DNA from 2 places in the Geobacillus zalihae genome. Region 2 is predicted to be linked to the other one. Evidence: a T-box and tRNA genes for the amino acid it is inferred to sense, from the RefSeq annotation. Region 2 holds a T-box; the other holds one or more tRNA genes.
The links. The T-box of region 2 lies ahead of alaS (alanine--tRNA ligase). A T-box ahead of a tRNA ligase gene usually reads a tRNA of that ligase, here a tRNA-Ala.
Positions count from the first base shown of each region.

Region 1: it encodes a tRNA-Ala, which carries the amino acid that the T-box ahead of alaS (alanine--tRNA ligase) is inferred to sense. The anticodon was not compared.

Region 1 covers NZ_CP129217.1:522,036-528,736, reverse strand. The annotation lists gene queG (tRNA epoxyqueuosine(34) reductase QueG) at 1-381, opposite strand, end outside; gene QWV57_RS02735 (B3/B4 domain-containing protein) at 434-1,099, shown strand; tRNA gene QWV57_RS02730 (tRNA-Glu) at 1,402-1,473, opposite strand; tRNA gene QWV57_RS02725 (tRNA-Ser) at 1,478-1,570, opposite strand; tRNA gene QWV57_RS02720 (tRNA-Asn) at 1,577-1,651, opposite strand; tRNA gene QWV57_RS02715 (tRNA-Ile) at 1,861-1,934, opposite strand; tRNA gene QWV57_RS02710 (tRNA-Gly) at 1,941-2,011, opposite strand; tRNA gene QWV57_RS02705 (tRNA-His) at 2,332-2,404, opposite strand; tRNA gene QWV57_RS02700 (tRNA-Thr) at 2,412-2,487, opposite strand; tRNA gene QWV57_RS02695 (tRNA-Ser) at 2,652-2,742, opposite strand; tRNA gene QWV57_RS02690 (tRNA-Ile) at 2,762-2,838, opposite strand; tRNA gene QWV57_RS02685 (tRNA-Met) at 2,844-2,920, opposite strand; tRNA gene QWV57_RS02680 (tRNA-Ala) at 2,938-3,010, opposite strand; tRNA gene QWV57_RS02675 (tRNA-Pro) at 3,019-3,092, opposite strand; tRNA gene QWV57_RS02670 (tRNA-Arg) at 3,099-3,172, opposite strand; tRNA gene QWV57_RS02665 (tRNA-Leu) at 3,178-3,263, opposite strand; tRNA gene QWV57_RS02660 (tRNA-Gly) at 3,269-3,343, opposite strand; tRNA gene QWV57_RS02655 (tRNA-Lys) at 3,351-3,423, opposite strand; gene QWV57_RS02650 (hypothetical protein) at 3,766-3,921, opposite strand; tRNA gene QWV57_RS02645 (tRNA-Phe) at 4,087-4,162, opposite strand; tRNA gene QWV57_RS02640 (tRNA-Asp) at 4,481-4,556, opposite strand; tRNA gene QWV57_RS02635 (tRNA-Met) at 4,562-4,638, opposite strand; tRNA gene QWV57_RS02630 (tRNA-Val) at 4,820-4,895, opposite strand; rRNA gene rrf (5S ribosomal RNA) at 4,904-5,020, opposite strand; rRNA gene QWV57_RS02620 (23S ribosomal RNA) at 5,491-6,701, opposite strand, start outside.
Region 2 covers NZ_CP129217.1:2,565,051-2,571,751, reverse strand. The annotation lists gene QWV57_RS13050 (tetratricopeptide repeat protein) at 28-690, shown strand; gene recD2 (SF1B family DNA helicase RecD2) at 710-3,070, shown strand; gene QWV57_RS13040 (PRC-barrel domain-containing protein) at 3,096-3,569, shown strand; gene QWV57_RS13035 (YrzR-like zinc ribbon domain) at 3,585-3,776, shown strand; gene QWV57_RS13030 (YrzQ family protein) at 3,788-3,922, shown strand; gene QWV57_RS13025 (AI-2E family transporter) at 4,043-5,104, shown strand; T-box leader at 5,152-5,376, shown strand; gene alaS (alanine--tRNA ligase) at 5,423-6,701, shown strand, end outside.

The DNA of each region.
Region 1 (6,701 bases), 1.5 Mb from region 2:
GGCATGGGGCACTTTGGCCAGCAAAAACTCCTCGAGCTGCTGCAAACGTTCCCGCAACACATCGTGGTAGTCCTTTCCCCATGAAGCGCGGCAAAAAACGCCGCGCCGTTCCGTCTTTGTCCCCCGCGGCGCATTTTTCATTTTGGACGGATAGGCAAGAGCAATGGCAATGATCGATTTTGCTTCCGGAAGAAGCAATGAAGGATTCGTCCGTTTCTCAATATCTGGTTCCTCAAAACCGGACTGATAGCCGAGCTCCTGCTGGCGGCGCAGCCGTTCCTTTAATTCAACAAACGGATCAGCGCTCGCAAATCCGATTTTATCAATGCCGATTGACCGACTATACTCAATGACTTCCCGCTTTAATGCCATAACATCCATCGTTTTCCCTCCTTTCGTCATATATGATAAAATGAAATCCGAGGTGATCAAGATGAAATTCGTGATATCAGAACAACTAAAGCAACGCCTTCCTTCTGGTAAATTCGGCGTCATCCGCTATCATCATATCGAGGTCAGCGATTCACCGCAAATGTTAAGGGGGCGGCTTGAGCTGTTTCAAGAATCTCTTTACATCGAGCTGCAGGAAAAGTCGATTGCCGACATTCCTGAGATGGTCGAATGGCGCCGTACTTTCAAACAAATCGGAACGGACCCAAGCCGCTATCGACCGTCAAGTGAAAGCCTGTACCGACGCATCCAGAAAAAAAGCTTCATTTCGCCTATCCATTCAGCGGCAGACATAAACAACTTTTTTTCACTCTATTATAAAATTCCACTCGGCATCTATGATCTAGACCGCATCAACGGGACAGTGACGCTCACGATCGGCACGGAACAAGATGAATACATCGCGTTAAACGGCCGCACAGTCAACTTTGCCAACAAACTCGTCAGCAAAGATGAACGAGGGCCGTTTGGCAGTCCGATCGTCGATTCGGAGCGGACCGCCGTGACGAGAGAAACGAAAAACGCTTTGCAAATCGTTTACTTTCTCCCATCAACGCCAGAAGAAACCGCCAAGCGCCAGCTTCAAGCCATCCAAACGATGTTTGTGCAAATTCATGGCGGCGAAGCCGACGCCCAATTGTTCGTTTGATCTTCTCCCCCCACTTTCCTGCCGTTGGAAACGGGGGACTCCCTCCCTACTTGAACGCTCTCCCACCTACGCTCACGCGTGGAAGTGGGGGGCTTCTCGGTTTAGGGTGATAAATAAAAAAACGCAATGCCTCGTTCTTTAACGAAACGAAACACTGCGTTGTCCCCAAGCATCATAACATAATTTTAAAGCTAACGAGAGACATTATAACAGACTTCCACACGCATCGCAAGAAAAAAACGCAAAAATCGACAAAAGAAATTGTACAAAAGGGCACCAGAATCTCTGGTGCCAGCAACCAGTGACCCGTACGGGATTCGAACCCGTGTTACCGCCGTGAAAGGGCGGTGTCTTAACCACTTGACCAACGGGCCATTATGGCGGAGAAGGCGGGATTTGAACCCGCGCGCCGCAAAACTGCGACCTAACGGTTTAGCAAACCGTCCCCTTCAGCCACTTGGGTACTTCTCCGTAACATGGCTCCGCAAGTAGGATTCGAACCTACGACCTACCGGTTAACAGCCGGTTGCTCTACCGCTGAGCTATTGCGGAATGATGAATAACTATATGTTATGCACATCTTCCAAATGTGCTCGTTGCCTCTTCCTCTGCCAGCTAATTCAAGGAAGCGAGATGCGTCGAGGCAACTCGCAGCGAATTCGAAGATGTGAAGCTCGTCGCTCCGCTTTTGCTGTGGAACGATGGGGCATTGTTCGCCCATTATTATAGCGAATAGCCAAAAAACATTCAATGGAAAATAATGGGCCTAAGTGGACTTGAACCACCGACCTCACGCTTATCAGGCGTGCGCTCTGACCAGCTGAGCTATAGGCCCGTCAAAAGCGGGTGATGGGAATCGAACCCACGACATCAGCTTGGAAGGCTGAGGTTTTACCACTAAACTACACCCGCATATCATTTAGTTGAACATCCGCCACGCTGCTTCCATGCCCCTTCCTCTACCAGCTGATTCATAGAAGCCAGATGCGTCGGGGCAACTCGAAGCAGATTCGATGATGCAGATGCTCGTGGCTGAGGTTTTACCACTAAACTACACACGCATATCATTTGGAGTCAACATCTGCCACGCTCTTCCATGCCTCTTCCTCTGCAAGCTAATTCGAGGAAGCTGGATGCGTCGAGGCAACTCGAAGCTAATTCAATGATGCGAATGCTCGTGGCTGAGGTTTTACCACTAAACTACACACGCAAATATAGAATATAATGAAAAGGGCGACTAGTGGGAATCGAACCCACGCATGCCAGAGCCACAATCTGGTGCGTTAACCACTTCGCCATAGTCGCCTCGATCTGGTGCCGGCTGCAGGACTTGAACCCGCAACCTACTGATTACAAGTCAGTTGCTCTACCAATTGAGCTAAGCCGGCACATTTAAAATTAGCTAGTGATTCATGTTGTCTGCCTGGTTGTGCCTCTTCCTCTTCAAGCTCATTCAAGGAAGCCTTGTGCGTCGAGGCAACTCGCAGCCAATTCGATGATGCCGATGCTCGTCTCTACCAATTGAGCTAAGCCGGCATGATTTTAAAGTGCATGGCGGAGGAGGAGGGATTCGAACCCCCGCGCGCCTTGCGGCGCCTCTCGGTTTTCAAGACCGACCCCTTCAACCACTTGGGTACTCCTCCAAAAAAGCAACAATAATAATGGTGGACCTTGTAGGACTCGAACCTACGACCGGACGGTTATGAGCCGTCTGCTCTAACCAGCTGAGCTAAAGGTCCGATAATGGTGGCGGTGGAGGGGATCGAACCCCCGACCTCACGGGTATGAACCGTACGCTCTAGCCAGCTGAGCTACACCGCCAAATTTAAGTCAAAAGGTGGAGCCTATCGGGATCGAACCGATGACCTCCTGCTTGCAAAGCAGGCGCTCTCCCAGCTGAGCTAAGGCCCCATGATAAATCGGGAAGACAGGATTTGAACCTGCGACCTCACGGACCCGAACCGTGTGCTCTACCAAGCTGAGCTACTTCCCGACAAAACGCGCTCGAGAGGATTCGAACCCCTAACCTTCTGATCCGTAGTCAGATGCTCTATCCAATTGAGCTACGAGCGCACAAGTGCCGAGGGCCGGACTCGAACCGGCACGGTAGTTACCTACCCCAGGATTTTAAGTCCTGTGCGTCTGCCAATTCCGCCACCCCGGCGGAAGTGGAGCGGAAGACGGGGCTCGAACCCGCGACCCCCACCTTGGCAAGGTGGTGTTCTACCGCTGAACTACTTCCGCAAGACGATGAGCCATGGAGGACTCGAACCTCCGACCCTCTGATTAAAAGTCAGATGCTCTACCTACTGAGCTAATGGCTCACGAGTTGGATAACACTCTAGGATAGTGATGTCCCTTCCTCTACAAGCATATTCAAGGAAGCAAGATGCGTCGGGACAACTCGAAGCGAACTCGATGATGCAAAGCTCGTTGCTCTACCTACTGAGCTAATGGCTCATGGTTAGGACAACACTCTAGGTACTACCTAGCTCTACCTGCCTCTTCCTCTGCCAGCTAATTCAAGGAAGCCTTGTGCGTCGAGGCAACTCGCAGCCAATTCGATGATGCCGATGCTCGTCTCTACCAATTGAGCTAAGCCGGCACATTTAAAATTAGCTAGTGATTCATGTTGTCTGCCTGGTTGTGCCTCTTCCTCTTCAAGCTCATTCAAGGAAGCCTTGTGCGTCGAGGCAACTCGCAGCCAATTCGATGATGCCGATGCTCGTCTCTACCAATTGAGCTAAGCCGGCACATTTAAAATTAGCTAGTGATTCATGTTGTCTGCCTGGTTGTGCCTCTTCCTCTTCAAGCTCATTCAAGGAAGCCTCGTGCGTCGAGGCAACTCGCAACAGATTCGACGATGCGAGTGCTCGTGGCTACCCATTGAACTAAGCCGGGGTGGTTTGAACATCTGACATGTCTGTGAACTACTCCCACTTAGCTTTGCATGAAGCAGGAATCTTCTTTCGGAACTATGATAAAAATGGTGGCTCGGGACGGAATCGAACCGCCGACACAAGGATTTTCAGTCCTTTGCTCTACCGACTGAGCTACCGAGCCGTATTATATTTTTCACACTGCCTATTGATACCGCTTTGTGCCTCTTCCTCTGCCAGCGGATTCGACGATGCTGGATGCGTCGAGGCAACTCGAAGCGAATTCGATGAAGCAGATGCTCGTCTCTACCGACTGAGCTACCGAGCCTTATCTTATTTTTCCCTTGTTCGTTGATGATTTTTGTGTCCCTTCCTCTACTAGCCCATTCGAAGAAGCCAGATGCGTCGGGACAACTCGCAGCAGATTCGACGATGCGGATGCTCGTCTCTACCGACTGAGCTACCGAGCCATATTTTTTCATCTTTCACAATTTTGAAAGAATGGCGGTCCCGACGGGACTCGAACCCGCGATCTCCTGCGTGACAGGCAGGCATGTTAACCACTACACTACGGGACCAATTTTGGTTGCGGGGGCAGGATTTGAACCTGCGACCTTCGGGTTATGAGCCCGACGAGCTACCGGACTGCTCCACCCCGCGGCGATAAGAAAGTAAATTAATTTGCACAATGCTCTTATCGTTGTTGTTCGTCGCCTCTTCCTCTACAAGCTGATTCAAAGATGCCAGATGCGTCGAGGCAACTGGAAGCGGATTCGTTGAAGCAAAGGCTCTTTGCTCCACCCCACGATGATGAGAAAGCAAGTCAGCTTTTATATTAAGATGGTGGAGGATGACGGGATCGAACCGCCGACCCCTTGCTTGTAAGGCAAGTGCTCTCCCAGCTGAGCTAATCCTCCACGAAATTGCCTAGCAGCGACCTACTCTTGCAGGGGCGCTGGCCCCAACTACCATCGGCGCTGGAGGGCTTAACTTCCGTGTTCGGGATGGGAACGGGTGTTTCCCCTCCGCCATAGCCACTAGGCAACAATGGACAAGTCTTATTATAAGGAAAGTTGACCTGTTGTCAAGACTTTTTCATTCCCTCAAAACTAGATAACCGTGCTCAGGAAGAAGCCGCTCGCCTGCGCTTTTCGCATTGTCCAGCTCCGGCTCGCCGCCGCTCGGGGTCAAATAACCTTCGCCTTCGGGATGTGAACATCCCTGCAGGCGAAGAACATTTGCCCGTCGCGGCGACCCGCTCGCCTGCGCTTTTCACTGTCTAGTTCCGGCCGCCATCGGCTCGCGACGCTTCGGTCCTGCTGCGGCGGCGACAGCCTCCTCGCAGGCCCTCCAGCGCACCTCGCCGATAAGCGGGCGGCCTCCACTTTTCTTGCTGTCCAGTTCCAGCGCCTAGCTCTCTTCTGCCAAATAACCTTCCCCCTCGGGGTGCAAGCACCCCTGCGGGTGAAGAACATTTGGCTTCGAGAGCTAATCGCGGCGCTTCCACTTTTCTAGGTTAAGCCCTCGATCGATTAGTATCCGTCAGCTCCACGTGTCGCCACGCTTCCACCTCGGACCTATCGACCTCGTCATCTTCGAGGGATCTTACCCGCTTTGCGCGGTGGGAAATCTCATCTTGAGGGGGGCTTCACGCTTAGATGCTTTCAGCGCTTATCCCGTCCGCACATAGCTACCCAGCGGTGCCCCTGGCGGGACAACTGGTACACCAGCGGTGCGTCCATCCCGGTCCTCTCGTACTAAGGACAGCTCCTCTCAAATTTCCTCCGCCCGCGACGGATAGGGACCGAACTGTCTCACGACGTTCTGAACCCAGCTCGCGTACCGCTTTAATGGGCGAACAGCCCAACCCTTGGGACCGACTACAGCCCCAGGATGCGATGAGCCGACATCGAGGTGCCAAACCTCCCCGTCGATGTGGACTCTTGGGGGAGATCAGCCTGTTATCCCCGGGGTAGCTTTTATCCGTTGAGCGATGGCCCTTCCATGCGGAACCACCGGATCACTAAGCCCGACTTTCGTCCCTGCTCGACCTGTCCGTCTCGCAGTCAAGCTCCCTTGTGCCTTTGCACTCTCCGAATGATTTCCAACCATTCTGAGGGAACCTTTGGGCGCCTCCGTTACCTTTTGGGAGGCGACCGCCCCAGTCAAACTGCCCACCTGACACTGTCTCCCACCCCGCTAAGGGGTGCGGGTTAGAATTTCAATACCGCCAGGGTGGTATCCCACCGCCGCCTCCACCGAAGCTGGCGCTCCGGCTTCCCAGGCTCCCACCTATCCTGTACAAGCGATACCAAAATTCCATATCAGGCTGCAGTAAAGCTCCACGGGGTCTTTCCGTCCTGTCGCGGGTAACCTGCATCTTCACAGGTAGTATAATTTCACCGGGTCTCTCGTTGAGACAGCGCCCAAGTCGTTACACCTTTCGTGCGGGTCGGAACTTACCCGACAAGGAATTTCGCTACCTTAGGACCGTTATAGTTACGGCCGCCGTTTACTGGGGCTTCGGTTCGCACCTTCGCTTCCGCTAAGCGCTCCCCTTAACCTTCCAGCACCGGGCAGGTGTCAGCCCCTATACGTCGCCTTTCGGCTTCGCAGAGACCTGTGTTTTTGATAAACAGTCGCTTGGGCCTTTTCACTGCGGCTCTTCAGGGCTCTTCACCCCAAAGAGCACCCCTTCTCCCGAAGTTACGGGGTCATTTTGC
Region 2 (6,701 bases):
ATCACGTTGAATCAGGGGGGATGGGCGATGGCCAATTTCAACGAACAAGGCTTGGCGTATATGCGCGAGGGGAAGTATGAGGAAGCCATCCGCTGTTTTTCCGCTGCGGTCGAACAGCATCCGGACGATCCGGCCGGGTACATTAACATCGGCACGGTTCTCGTTGCTGCCGGTGAAGAAGAGAAGGCGCTTGACTGTTTCCGACAGGCGCTGAAAATTGACAAGAAGGCGGCGGCCGCGTATTACGGCATGGGTACAGTGCATTATAAGCGTGAGCAGTTCGCGAAAGCGAAAGATATGTTTGAGCGCGCGCTTGGGCTTGGTCTTGACGATGCCGATACGCATTTTATGCTCGGCATGTCCTTATGGCGGCTCGAGATGCCGCGGCTGGCGCTGCCGTATTTGCAGCGCGCGGCTGAGCTGAACGAGACGGATGCCGAAGCGCTGTTTCAGCTTGGCCTTTGCCTCGCCACGCTCGATTATGTCGATGAGGCGAAGCGTTATTTCGAAAAAACGTTGGAACTCGATCCGCGCCACGCTGATGCGTACTACAATTTAGGCGTCATTTATGCGTACAAAGATGAGCTCGATGCCGCCCGCCATATGTTTGCCGCTGCCTTGGAAGCCAAGCCCGATCACGTGCTTGCCGGATACGGAAAGAAACTGATGGAAAAGCGGCTTGCGCCGTAAAAAGGCAGGGGGATGGCTGTTGCAAGAGCAACAAATCCTCGCCCTTGACGGACGCACGTTCATTAAAGGATTGTGCTTGGCGGTCATTTTTCATAACGAGGAAACATTGTACACGGTCGTCCGCGTGCGTGTTGAGGAAACGAATGAAGCGCCCGTTGAGGAGGAAGTCGTCGTCACCGGCTATTTTCCGCGTTTAAACGAAGGGGACGTCTACATCTTTTACGGACAATTCCGCCAACATCCGCGTTTTGGCCGCCAATATGCGGCTAGTCAGTTCCGCAAACAGCTTCCGAACACGAAAGAAGGAGTCATTCATTATTTATCGAGCGGTTTGTTTAAAGGAATCGGCAAAAAAACGGCTGCGGCGATTGTCGAGACGCTCGGCGAAAACGCGATCGCCGCGATTTTGCGCGACCCCAAGGCGCTAGAGCGTGTGCCGAAGCTGACGAAAAAAAAGGCGAAGCAGCTGTACGATGCGCTTCGCGCCCACGAAGGGCTTGAGCAAACGATGATCGCCCTCGCCCAGCTCGGTTTTGGCCCGCAGCTGGCCATGAAAATTTACCAAGCGTATGGCGAAGAAGCGATTGACATCATCCACGAGAACCCGTACCAGCTCGTTGAGGATATCGAAGGGATCGGCTTTGGCCGCGCTGATGAAATCGGGCGCCAGCTCGGCATTTCCGGCAGCCATCCGGCCCGGCTGCGCGCCGCCTCGTTGTTTGTTCTTGAACAGGCGTGCTTGCAGGAAGGGCACGTTTATTTGCGCGAGGAAGAGCTGATGGAGCGCATCGGGGAGCTGCTTGACGGAAGGCTGAGCGGTGCGGTGGATGGACGAGCGATCAGCCAAACGCTTCTGATGTTAAGCGAGGAAGGGAAGCTGATCGCCGAGCAAGGGCGTTATTATCTCCCTTCCCTTTACTTCGCCGAGAAAGGGATCGTCTCCAACATTAAGCGGCTGCTCGGGCAGACGCCGCCGTCGGCGTTTGCCGAGTCGGAGTTTTTGCTGGCGCTTGGGGCGCTTGAGGAACGGCTTGGCATGCAATATGCCCCCCAGCAAAGGGAAGCGATCCAACAAGCGCTTTCTTCGCCGCTGTTTATTTTGACCGGCGGTCCGGGAACGGGGAAAACGACGGTCATCAAAGGCATCGTCGAGCTGTTTGCCGCCCTAAACGGCCTGTCTCTTGACCCGGCTGACTACAAACAAGGCGAGCCGTTTCCGGTGCTGCTGGCCGCACCGACCGGCCGAGCGGCGAAGCGGATGAGCGAGGCGACCGGGCTGCCGGCGGCGACGATCCACCGCTTGCTCGGCTGGAATGGGGCGGAAGGGTTCAGCCGCGACGAGAACGAACCGATTTCCGGCAAGCTGCTTGTCATCGATGAGATGTCGATGGTCGACACGTGGCTCGCCAACCAGCTGTTAAAAGCCGTGCCAAACGGCATGCAAGTCATTTTCGTCGGCGATGAGGATCAATTGCCATCCGTCGGGCCAGGGCAAGTGCTGAAAGACTTGCTCTCTTCAGGCGTCATTCCGTTCGCTCGGTTGACCGAGGTGTATCGCCAGGCGGAAGGATCATCGATCATCGAGCTTGCCCATAAGATGAAGCGCGGCGTCGTGCCGGACGATTTGACCGCTCCGAAGGCAGACCGTTCCTTCATCCGCTGCCGTGCGGGCCAGGTCGTCGATGTCGTGCGGCAAATCGCGGACAACGCGCGCAAAAAAGGGTTTTCCGTCAAAGATATTCAAGTGCTCGCCCCGATGTACCGTGGTCCAGCGGGCATTGACCAATTGAACAAAGCGCTTCAAGAGCTGTTCAACCCGCCGGCTGAGGGGAAGCGGGAGCTGTCGGTCGGTGAGGTCGTCTACCGCGTCGGCGATAAGGTGCTGCAGCTCGTCAATCAACCGGAAGACAATGTGTTTAACGGCGACATCGGCGAAATCGTTGCCATTTTTTACGCCAAAGAAAATATCGAAAAGCAAGACTTGCTCGTCGTCTCGTTTGATGGCATTGAAGTGACGTACACACGGCAAGATTTAGGACAAATCACCCATGCGTACTGCTGTTCGGTTCATAAGGCGCAAGGAAGCGAGTTTCCAATCGTCATTTTGCCCGTCGTCAAAAGCTATTACCGGATGTTGAAACGGAATTTGTTGTATACTGCGGTGACAAGAAGCAAGCAGTTTCTCGTTTTATGCGGGGAAGAGGAAGCGTTTCGATTCGGCGTCGCAAAACAAAGCGACGGAGCGCGCCAGACGGCGCTCGCTGAGAAGCTGGCGGGGGCGGCGGCTCCGTTTGTCGAGGTCGAACTGCCGTTTGAAGAGGCGAACATGGGGATGGAAAACGTTACGCCGTATGACTTTATGGGCGATGAGCCAAGCTAAAGGTGGCTGGAAAGGTGGGAGAACGATGCGGACGTTTTCCGACATCAAGGGCCTTCCCATTTATGAACAAACGACGGGAAAAATGGTCGGAACGATCGCTGACATTTGGTTTACCAGCCACGGCGCGGTCAAAGGGCTTGTCGCGGAACAGGACGGTTTGTTCGGCCGCCGCCGCTATTTGCCGCTTTCAGCCGTGCAGTCGTTCGAAAACGACCGAGTCATCATCTGTGATGCAGATAGCTTCCAGCCGTTTCCTTCTCCTGACAGCGGCCACTCTCTTTACGGCGAACGCGGCCTCGCCGGCAGCATGGTTGTCGCCGCGGACGGAACAACGATCGGACTGTTGGATGACGTATATTTTGACGGGCAATTGGGCAAAATTGACGGATACGAGATCAGCGAGGGATTTTTTTCCGATTTGACCGAAGGAAAGAAACGAATGGAGCTCGCTCCGTTCACCGCCAGAGAAGGCGTGGTCACCGTGGAAACAACGATGTAAGGAGAGTGGCTGTCCATGCTCATTTGCCCGAATTGCAAACGAAAAAATTTAGGGAAAATCGGCGTCAACCAGTACTACTGCTGGGATTGCTTTATTGAGCTGTCCGTCTCGAAAGGGATGATCCACGCCCATCAAGTGGAAGAAGACGGAACGTTGAGTTCCCTTGACGACTTGTTTGACGACCACGAACGCACGATCCAATTTTAGGGGGGACACGCATGAACCGGATGATGACGTCGCTGTTAGCAGTCGGATTAGGCGTCGCCGCTTATCAGCTCGCCCAACGAAACGATTGGATGAACGGTCGCACGATGCGGAGGATGCGCCGCCGCTTGATGCAAGCGATCCGCTGACGGCGCTGCCGCCCTCGCCTTTGCGCGGGGGCGGCGCCTTGTGGCTGTCAAATAGTGCTAAAAGCGGTGAAGGCATATTTCTCGCCGCATCTCCTACACTAAACGGTAGGAGGTGTGGCGATGGGCGAGCAACAATGGCTGTCGTTCTTTCGCATCGGAAAATGGCTGCTGATTACGGCAATCATCTATTTGATCGTTCGGATGAAAGACGTTTGGTGGCCGGTCATCGATTTTATCGCAACGGTGTTGACGCCGTTTTTGCTGGCGTCGTTTATTACGTATTTGCTCTACCCGCTTGTGGAATCCATCCATCGCAAAGGAATGCCGCGCGCCCTTGCCATTTTGTTGATTTATTTGTTGTTTTTCGGTTTGGTCGGCTACGGCTTGTACCGCGGCGTGCCGCTATTCATCGCCCAGTTGCGTGAACTGGATGAACAGCTGCCGTCTTTGATGAATACATACCGCCAATGGGTGCGCCACATCCACGACGAGACGTCGAATTGGCCGCTTGAGGTGCACACACGCATCGAGGGGATGTTTGCCGAGATCGAGCAAGCAGCGGCGGCCGCCGTCGCGATGGCGATTCATGCCGCCAAATCGTTCATCGGTTCGGCGGCGACGCTGTTGATCATTCCGTTTATCGTCTTCTATATGTTAAAAGACATCGATGTGTTGAAAAAAGCGGTTTGGTACATGACACCGAAGCGGTGGCGTGGGCCGGGGATGGCGTTTTTGAAGGATGTCGATGAATCGCTCGGCGGCTACATTCGCGGCCAGCTGTTCGTCTGTGCGGCGATCGGTCTGGCGGCGGCGCTCGGCTTGTGGCTTGCCGGCATGGATTATCCGCTGTTGCTCGGCTTTGTCATTGGCGTGACGAACATCATCCCGTATTTTGGCCCGCTGATCGGCGCCGTTCCAGCGGTCATTTTGGCTGCCACCGTCTCGCTGAAAATGGTCGTGATCGTGCTTGTCATCATTTTTACCCTGCAGTTTTTAGAAGGGAACGTTTTGTCGCCGCTGATCGTCGGCAAAAGCGTGCATATGCATCCGCTTGCCATTATGCTCGCCCTCTTTGCCGGCGGTGAACTCGCCGGCGTGCTCGGCCTCATTCTTGCCGTTCCGACGGCGGCGGTGCTGAAAGTGGCCATCGCCCATTGGAAAGAGCATTATGCTTCGCATTGACAAATGCTCTCTGCTTGTCTATAATCTTTCAATGAAAAAAGCGAATACATAACGCGATGACGGATCGAGTATGTTGCAGTCCATCTTAACGCGCGAGTTCGCGCACAGAGAGGAATTTCCGCGGCTGAAAGAAATTCCAGATGAAGGGCAACAGAAGGCTAATCCGGAGCGCAGGCAAAACCTGACGCAAGGCTGCGTTACGGCCAAAGAGGTGATGGGCGTTTTTTGCCCATAAACAGGGTGGTACCGCGAGCATAACTCTCGTCCCTGCAGGGGATGGGAGTTTTTTTATATAAAAGGCGAAAGGGGAGGATCATCATGAAAAAGCTGACATCCGCCCAAGTGCGGCGCATGTTTTTAGAGTTTTTCCAAGAAAAAGGCCATGCGGTTGAGCCGAGCGCATCGCTCATTCCGGTCGACGACCCGTCGCTGTTGTGGATCAACAGCGGCGTCGCGACGTTGAAAAAATACTTTGACGGGCGCATCGTTCCGGAAAACCCGCGCATTTGCAACGCGCAAAAATCGATCCGCACCAACGACATCGAAAACGTCGGGAAAACGGCGCGCCACCATACGTTTTTTGAAATGCTCGGCAACTTTTCGATCGGCGATTACTTCAAGCGTGAAGCGATCCATTGGGCATGGGAGTTTTTGACGAGCGACAAATGGATCGGTTTTGATCCGGAACGGTTGTCCGTCACCGTCCATCCGGAAGACGAGGAAGCGTACAACATTTGGCGCAACGAAATCGGCTTGCCAAAAGAGCGGATCATTCGCCTTGAAGGCAACTTCTGGGACATCGGCGAAGGCCCGAGCGGTCCGAACACGGAAATCTTTTACGACCGCGGCGAAGCGTTCGGCAACGACCCGAACGATCCGGAGCTGTACCCAGGCGGGGAAAATGACCGCTATTTAGAAGTATGGAACCTTGTCTTTTCGCAGTTTAACCATAACCCGGACGGCACGTACACGCCGCTGCCGAAGAAAAACATCGACACCGGCATGGGCTTGGAGCGGATGTGCTCGATTTTGCAAGACGTGCCGACGAACTTTGAAACCGACTTGTTTATGCCGATCATCCGCGCCACCGAGCAAATTTCCGGCGAGCGGTATGGCGAAGATCCGGACAAAGACGTCGCCTTTAAGGTGATCGCCGACCATATTCGCGCCGTGACGTTCGCGATCGGCGACGGGGCGCTGCCGTCAAATGAGGGCCGCGGTTATGTGCTGCGCCGCCTGCTCCGCCGCGCGGTGCGCTATGCGAAACATATCGGCATTGAACGTCCGTTTATGTACGAACTCGTCCCGGTCGTCGGCGAGATTATGCACGACTACTATCCGGAGGTGAAAGAAAAAGCCGATTTCATCGCCCGCGTCATCCGGACGGAAGAAGAACGGTTCCATGAAACGCTCCATGAAGGGCTCGCCATATTGGCGGAGGTGATCGAAAAGGCGAAAGAGCAAGGAAGCCGTGTCATTCCGGGCGAGGAAGCGTTCCGCCTGTATGATACGTACGGCTTTCCGATCGAGCTGACGGAAGAGTACGCCGCTGAAGCGGGCATGACGGTCGACCATGCCGGATTTGAGCGCGAGATGG